Regions from separate parts of the Thermanaerosceptrum fracticalcis genome, predicted to be linked through region 1. Evidence: riboswitches for the same ligand, from Rfam matches in the RefSeq annotation. Region 1 holds a riboswitch; the other holds the start of a gene.
What was found. Region 1 has a riboswitch for S-adenosylmethionine ahead of BR63_RS07690 (MetQ/NlpA family ABC transporter substrate-binding protein). Riboswitches for the same ligand answer to the same signal wherever they lie in the genome.

Region 1 (4,216 bases):
AATGGAGCAGATTAAAAATTCTTCCTACGCTATGGGGGATAAGGTTAAGGGCTTAGGCGCCTTATCAAAGCAAATCGGGGAGATTGTGGATATTATCAGTGCCATTGCCGAACAGACAAACCTGCTGGCCTTAAATGCTGCTATTGAGGCGGCCAGGGCTGGTGAACACGGCAGGGGCTTTGCCGTAGTGGCGGAAGAAGTGCGTAAACTGGCTGAACAATCCGGCCAGTCGGCCCAGGAAATAGCCGCTTTGATTACGGGCATCCAAAAAGGTGTGGAGGAGGCCATAGTGGTTATGGAGCGGGGCGCTAACGAAGTAAATGCCGGCACCCAGAGCATCGAAATCAGCGGCAAGTCCTTCAAGGAGATAATGAAATCAATTGACCATCTGAAGGCAGCAATGAGCGAGGTTGGTTTGTCTGCACAGCAGATTTATCAAAAAAGCAATGAGGTACAAAAGAGCATTGCTGTAACCATTCAAGAGTTTGAGAATACGGCCGCTCATACAGAGGAAGTCTCCGCTACTGCTGAAGAACAGGCAGCGGCCATGGAACAAATGATAGCTTCCACCTCCACGCTCAGCAACCTGGCGGAAGAGCTGAAGTCTTCGGTCCGCAAATTTAAAATATAGAAAAAAACAAAGAACCCAGAAGCTAGATGGCTTCTGGGTTCTTTACTTTATTATTCGTTATCTTTGTCTCATTATATCAGCATAGCTGATATTGCGGGTGTGTATGGTATGGGACCAGGACACCCGGGTTTTGCTGAAGAAACTAATGAACACGATAGGTATCCAGCTGTAGACAAAGGCGGGATAATGGAAGAATACCCATTTAACGATGCGCTTGGGCAGATTATCGAGCCAAATGACTAAGAAGGGGTAGATAATCTGCAATGTGCTCACAAGTTCCCATAAGAGGGGAGGCCAGATGTATTTAAAGATAGAGGTGTAGATGTCTACAAAGAAACTATCGATGAGACCCAGGACAGAAAAAATACCCATGCATATGACGAGAAGTGGCTGGAGAATTACCATGGCGGCATCGAGGAGGACGAGGTCTCTCTTTTTTATTCCTTCTTTAATAAACTCTAAACTGTAAGTACGGAATAATTCTACGTGACCTAAGGCCCAACGCTTCCGCTGGTTCCATGCTTGTTTGAAGGTAAGCGGTTTTTCATCGTACACAACAGCCTCATGGGCCCAGGTGGTCTTATGACCCAGGAGCAGGGCTTTTAAACTGAATTCCAGGTCCTCTGTCAGGGAGGTTGCTCCCCAACCGATTTCTTTCAAGACATCGACAGAAATGGCCATACCCGTGCCACCGAGGTAATTGGAGAGGCCTAAATTATATCTGGCTAACTGGAGCATCCTGTTAGCAACCCAGAAGGCCATGGCAAAAGCAGCGGATACCCAGGTATCATGGGGATTTTTTGCATCAATGTATCCCTGGACGATTTTTGCCCCATCGCAAAGCCTGTTGTTCATGTGATTAAGGAACTGTGGATCAACCAGGTTGTCCGCATCAAACACCACTACGGCGTCGTATTTTTTAGGCATATTAAAAAGTTTGGCGAAGAACCATTCCAGGGCATAGCCTTTACCCCGCAGGGTGGTGTCAAAGCGTTCAAAAACCGTGGCTCCGCGGTTTCGTGCAGCGGCGGCGGTACCATCGTTAGAATTATCAGCAATGACAAATACGTCATAAAGTTCTTTGGGATAAGTAAGAGCCATTAAGTTATCAACGAGAGGGCCGATGACCGTTTCTTCATTATGGGCCGGTACAACCAGGGCAAATCGTTTCTGGGGTGCATGTACTTTAGGTGTACGAAATTGGGCCAGGCCGGACATACCAAGTATGAAGAAATATACGGCCACCAGTGATAAGATTACCTGTGCCGGTATCATAATTACATCCAAGGGTAGAGAAAAGAGTTCATTAGTGTCCACTGGATTTCTCCTCCAAATTAAAATTCACAAACATTGTTACCACAACAATCTTACATTAGTATTAATACCCAAAGACAACCGTTTTATTAGCCAATTTTAGCCCAATTTTGCCGGGTTAAGGCAATTTGAGAAAATTACTTTCCAAAACATAGCATTACCTAATCTTAGAACAATTTACGTGGTTTTTTTCGAAAACCTAACGCTTTATTAGACGAAGAAAGCTTCTTTTTGTTCCCCAAGGTTTTTTGGGGGGCCTGCATGATTATAGCATATTTTCCAGGAAGATTACAGCTATTTTCTTATTAATACATATTGTCAATAGGTAAAATAATGTTAATATTTTCCACAAACTTTTTTCATAGACTGTATTGACAAAAAAACAAAGCCAGTGTAATCTACTATACAACTGTTGCAAAACACAACTGAATATCTCTTATCCAGAGAGGTGGAGGGACTGGCCCGATGAAACCCAGCAACGGGCCTCACGGCAAGACCGGAGGCGCTGTGCTAATTCCTGCAAGATTAATTTCTTGACAGATAAGAGCGCGAGTTAGTATATTAATTCCCTCTTTATCTGTGGTGATGAGGAGGGATTTATTTTTTTACCAGTAGAGTTTAACCAACTAGTTTACGCTTAGTTTTTTAAGAATCACACCAACATAAAACACAAGGAGGGACATGATGAAAAAACATATTTTTATTATTGCGATCATTCTATTGCTTGTTGTTGCTGTTACCGGCTGTGGCAGCAAGAAAACCACCCCCGAGGCACCCGCTAAATTGAAAGTCGGTGTTACGGCGGGTCCCCATGAACAGATTATGAATAAAGTGAAAGAACTGGCCAAGAAGGAAGGATTGGATATTGAGGTTGTGGTGTTTAATGAATATGTTCAGCCCAACATACAGCTGGCGGAAAAGGTCCTTGACCTCAACAGCTTTCAACATGGCCCTTATTTAGAGAACTTTATAAAAGAAAGAGGCCTAAAATTAGTTAAATTGGCAGATACGGTTACTTTTCCTATGGGCATTTACTCGCAAAAAATAAAAAATGTGAATGAACTGAAAGCAGGAGATAAAGTGGGTCTTCCCAATGATCCTACTAACGAAGCCAGGGCTCTGCAGCTTTTTGAGAAAGCGAATCTTATCAAATTAAAAGAGGGAGTAGGAAACAAAGCAACGGTCAGAGATATTGTGGAAAATCCTAAAAACTTAGTGTTTGTAGAATTGGAAGCTCCTATCATTTTGAGAACTCTTCCTGATTTGGCTGCTGCTGCCATTAATACTAATTTTATTATCCAGGCAGGTAAATCACCTGTACAGGATTCCATCTTCATTGAACCAAAAGATTCACCATGGGTAAATATCATTGCTGTTCGTCAGGGAGAGGAAAACAATCCATTATATCAAAAGTTCGTAAAAATTTATCGTTCTGAAGAAGTAAAACAGTTTATTAATGAAAAACTTAAAGATTCCGTGGTTCCTTCCTGGTAAACAGGAGATATGGTACTCACCCTCCCCCCTTTCCTGAACCCCTCATTTAGAATTAGCCGGGTACGGGAAAGGGGATAGGGATGGAGTAAGGGAGAGAGAAAATGATCAAGCTAACGAACTTATCTAAGACTTATAGGAATAACGGTAAAGAAGTAAAAGCTTTACAGGACATTAATCTTCACGTTCCAAAAGGCGAGATTTTCGGTGTCATTGGTTACAGTGGCGCCGGAAAAAGTTCCCTGATCCGTTGTGTCAATATGCTGGAGGTACCCGATGCAGGATCAGTTTCTGTTAATGGCGTAGAGATGACTCAATTAAAAGGACACAAGTTACGCCAGGCCCGGCGGAAAATTGGCATGATCTTCCAGCACTTTAACCTGCTGCAGTCGGCCAATGTCCTGGAAAATGTGGCCGTACCCCTCCAGCTAGGTGGGATAAAGAAACATGAAGCAGAGAAAAAGGTAAGACACCTCCTGGAGGTAGTGGGATTAAGTGAAAAAGCAGAAAGTTATCCCCAGCAGCTTTCCGGGGGACAGAAGCAAAGGGTGGCCATTGCCCGGGCTTTAGCCAGTGATATAGATATCTTGCTTTGTGATGAGGCTACTTCAGCCCTGGATCCCCAGACAACGGATTCTATCTTAGACCTCTTGCTGGATATTAATCGTAAGTTTGGCATCACCATACTCCTGATTACCCATGAGATGCACGTGATTAAAAAGATATGTGATAGGGTGGCCGTTTTGGAACAGGGGAAAATCATAGAGGAAAATAGTGTGA
Region 2 (4,216 bases), 640 kb from region 1:
CGCCACATGCGGACAAAGCGTTCACCATACCTTTTATGTACTGTTTCCGCATTCTTTTCAAAATTTGCTGCCCAGCGGTCCAGGGTCATAGCGTAGTGGAGGCGGAGGCTCTCTACATCCAAGAGGTGAAAGTCATATTCCGGGAGCAGCCAGATTAGTTCCCTGAGGGAGGGGATGTAACCACCGGGAAAGATGTATTTCTCAATCCAGGAATTGACCGGTCCTTCTTTTAAGTGAGTAATTGTATGTAGAAGTGAGAGGCCCTGGGGAGCTAGCAATTTGTCCACTGAAGCCATATAACGCGGTAGATTGGCTCTTCCTACATGCTCTAACATCCCTATACTCACTACCTTATCAAAGGTACGACCGCTTTCCGCCAGTGTTCTGTAGTCCATGAGCTCTACTTCTACCAATTCTTCCAGGGCTAATTCCTGAATCCTGCGTTTAGTTTCCCTATATTGCTCTTCACTGAGGGTAATTCCTAAGGTCTTAACTTGATATTGCTGGGCTGCCCGGATAATTAACCAGCCCCAGCCGCTCCCGATATCCAGCAAAGTCTCTCCTGGACGGAGTTGCAGCTTTTTTAGCACATGATCGATCTTTTGTAGTTGAGCCTGGTATAAAGAGTCTTGGGGAGAGCAAAAATAGGCGCATGAATAGCTCATGGTCTCATCCAGCCATAAGGCGAAAAAGTCATTCCCCAGGTCATAATGATGCTGTACATCCATTTTCTGTTGTTGCAAGGAATTTGGTCGCTGCCACCGTAACAGTGTTTTTCTTACTCTTGGGTTCCGCTGTAGGAAAGAGTTTTTGTTTAAAAAAGCAAGCTTGAGAAATTTCTCAAGTTCTCCTTCAAATTCTATGGCCCCATCCATATAGGCTTCGCCTAAAGCCATGACCGGGTCACCAAGTACTTTTTTAGGATCTAGCGGATTGTTAAAAATAATTCTACAGGCAGGGTTACCGTTCCCATACTGTTCTGTTGTTCCGTCCCAGTAAGTTACAGCCAGGGAACCGGTAGCCACCTGACTGAGCAGCTGGTGCATCAACTGCTTTTGCATAGACGATACTCCTTTCGACATTAAAATTAACCAAGCATAATGAACTATTTATATGTTTTCCAACGATACATAAACAAATACCCAATAATTACCATGCAAATATAAAATGAAAATTACCTCGGTATAATTAAAAAGTTTACGGCAATTTTGCGGAAAATAAATGTAAAACAGCTACAGCTTAAAATACTCTTTAGCCTTATAGTCTGGTCTGTTCCCACCTGGTCCGCCGATCCTCCCATTCCTAATCCCACCAGTAGCTTTTATGTACTGGACAAAGCCAACATCTTAAGTGAAAGTACGGAACAAACCATTATACAAACCTCCGCAGAGCTAGCACGCAAGACCAAAGCCCAGATCGTGGCGGTAACGGTCAACACCTTAGAAGGATATTCCCCGGAGGATTATGCTCTGGCCATACTGAGAAAGTGGGGCATCGGCGACAAACAGTTGAATAATGACAACCTGTAAATTTGCATATTGACAATGCCTTTAACCCTCTTTATAATAATTTTCAAAACAGCATATATACTCATCCAGAGAGGTGGAGGGACTGGCCCAATGAAACCCGGCAACCTGCTTTCATGCGAGGTGCTAATTCCTGTAGGATGATTATCCTAACAGATGAGTTTTTAGTTTTTAAAAATCTCTTCCTGTTAGGAAGAGATTTTTCGTTTTTGCTGACCATATAAAATGGAGGCTAAAACTCTTATGAGTTTTGCCTCCATTTTTGGTAGATAAGAAAAAATTAGAGGAGGTCTTTACCATGAGTAAAAATCAATTAGGCTTTGATACCTTAGCCCTTCATGCCGGGCAGAAACCTGATCCCACTACAGGAGCCAGAGCAGTTCCTATTTACCAGACGACTTCTTATGTATTTAATGACGTCCAGCACGCCGCCAACCTTTTTGCCTTGAAGGAATCGGGAAATATTTACACACGAATTATGAACCCCACCCAGGATGTATTTGAACAACGGGTGGCGGCTTTGGAAGGAGGGGTTGGCGCCCTGGCCACTGCCTCGGGACAGGCCGCTATCACTTACAGTATTTTAAACATTGCCCAGGCCGGTGATGAAATTGTTTCATCTTCAACCCTCTATGGCGGGACATATACCTTGTTCTCTTCCACCTTTGCCAAACTGGGGATTAAGGTAAATTTTGTTGATCCTTCCGACCCTGAGAATTTCCGCAGGGCAGTAACAGATAAGACAAAAGCCTTCTATGCCGAGACTATCGGCAATCCCCGCAATAATATTCTAGATATCGAAAGGGTTGCCAGTATTGCCCACGAGTCAGGTGTACCCCTAATAGTGGATAATACCTTTGCCACCCCCTATTTATGCCGGCCCTTTGAGTTTGGCGCAGATATTGTAGTTCATTCCGCCACTAAATTTATTGGCGGGCATGGTACATCTATTGGGGGTGTCATTGTTGACAGCGGGAAATTCGACTGGACTAACGGTAAATTCCCTGGTTTAACTGAGCCTGATCCCAGTTATCACGGTGTTAAATATGTGGAAGCAATGGGCCCTCTTGCTTATATCATTAAGGCCCGGGTACAGCTTCTCCGTGACACCGGGGCCTGTGTCAGCCCTTTCAATGCCTTCCTTTTTCTCCAGGGTTTGGAGACCTTATCTTTAAGAGTGCAGCGACATTGTGACAATGCCCTGGTCGTTGCCCAGTTTCTACAAAATCACCCTGCTGTGGAATGGGTCAACTATCCCGGATTACTTTCTAACCCTTATCACGAGCTTGCCAAGAAATATTTAAAAAATGGTTTCGGTTCCATCTTTACCTTCGGGGTCAAAGGAGGATACGAGGCTGGAGTAAGATTTATTCAGAAATTAAAACTATTTTCTTTGCTGGCTAATGTGGGTGACGCCAAGTCGCTAGTTATTCACCCGGCCAGTACAACCCACCAGCAGTTAAGTCCCGACGAGCAGATTGCTGCGGGTGTAAACCCGGAAATGATCAGGATCTCTGTGGGGATTGAAGACATCAAAGATATCATCGCTGACTTGGAGCAGGCTTTAGCAGATTAAGGAAAACGGGGGGGAGAAAGAGCAAATGCCCATTAATATTCCTGATAATTTGCCAACGAGAGAAATCTTACAAAGTGAGAATATTTTTGTTATGAAGGAAGAACGAGCTATTCATCAGGATATCCGGCCCTTAAAAATTGCCATCTTAAATTTGATGCCTACTAAGATCGCTACTGAAACCCAGATCCTTCGCCTTCTAGGAAATTCTCCTCTTCAGGTTGACATTGTCTTGCTACACCCCCGTACCCATCAGTCCAAAAATACGCCGGAGGAACATCTGTTAAAGTTTTATAATACCTTTGAGGACATTAAACATGAAAAGTTCGACGGCATGATTATTACCGGAGCTCCTGTAGAAGATATGGCCTTTGAAGAGGTGGATTATTGGGAAGAATTAACCGCAATCATGGAATGGTCCCTGCATCATGTATATTCCACGTTCCATATCTGCTGGGGTGCACAGGCAGGACTCTTCTATCATTATGGAGTACCTAAGTATCCCTTGCCCGAAAAGATGTTTGGGGTTTTTACCCATCAGGTGAATAGGAAAAATACGATGCTTTTACGTGGTTTTGATGATGAGTTTTATGCTCCCCATTCCAGGCATACCGAAATCAGAAGGGAGGACATCCTGAAGATACCTGAATTGGAGATACTGGCAGAGTCTCCCACAGCCGGTATATATATAGTGGCTGCCAAGAATGGACGGCAAATTTTTGTCACGGGACATTCTGAATATGATCCACTGACCTTAAAAGCCGAATATGAGCGTGATGTGGCCAGAGGTCTGCCCATTGCTCTTCCCCAAAACTATTTTCCTGAAAATGACCCGACGAAGGACCCTGTTGTAAAATGGAGAAGCCATGCCAATCTTCTTTTTGCCAACTGGCTTAACTATTATGTGTACCAGGAAACTCCTTTTGATTTGCGGCAGTTGAAATAACGTTGTCCGGAGATACTATCCAGATAAAGGAGGACCAGGAAATTCACTGCCGTTGACAGTTGGTTATTCTCAAAGTATACTTACTCCAAATATAAAAGATATTCCCTCAGTCTACGGCCGGAAAGGAATTTTATTTACGCTTAAAGGAGGTATCTCCAGTGGGTGACGTAG

Region 2: linked by a shared signal. The riboswitch ahead of BR63_RS10830 (homocysteine synthase) and the one ahead of BR63_RS07690 (MetQ/NlpA family ABC transporter substrate-binding protein) in region 1 are both predicted to bind S-adenosylmethionine.

Annotation. Positions count from the first base shown of each region.
Region 1 is NZ_CP045798.1:1,470,054-1,474,269, reverse strand. It holds gene BR63_RS07700 (methyl-accepting chemotaxis protein) at 1-631, shown strand, start outside; gene BR63_RS07695 (glycosyltransferase family 2 protein) at 689-1,948, opposite strand; SAM riboswitch class I at 2,379-2,492, shown strand; gene BR63_RS07690 (MetQ/NlpA family ABC transporter substrate-binding protein) at 2,627-3,439, shown strand; gene BR63_RS07685 (methionine ABC transporter ATP-binding protein) at 3,541-4,216, shown strand, end outside.
Region 2 is NZ_CP045798.1:2,115,018-2,119,233, reverse strand. It holds gene BR63_RS10840 (SAM-dependent methyltransferase) at 1-1,061, opposite strand, end outside; gene BR63_RS10835 (TPM domain-containing protein) at 1,209-1,529, shown strand; SAM riboswitch class I at 1,588-1,689, shown strand; gene BR63_RS10830 (homocysteine synthase) at 1,825-3,102, shown strand; gene metA (homoserine O-acetyltransferase MetA) at 3,128-4,045, shown strand.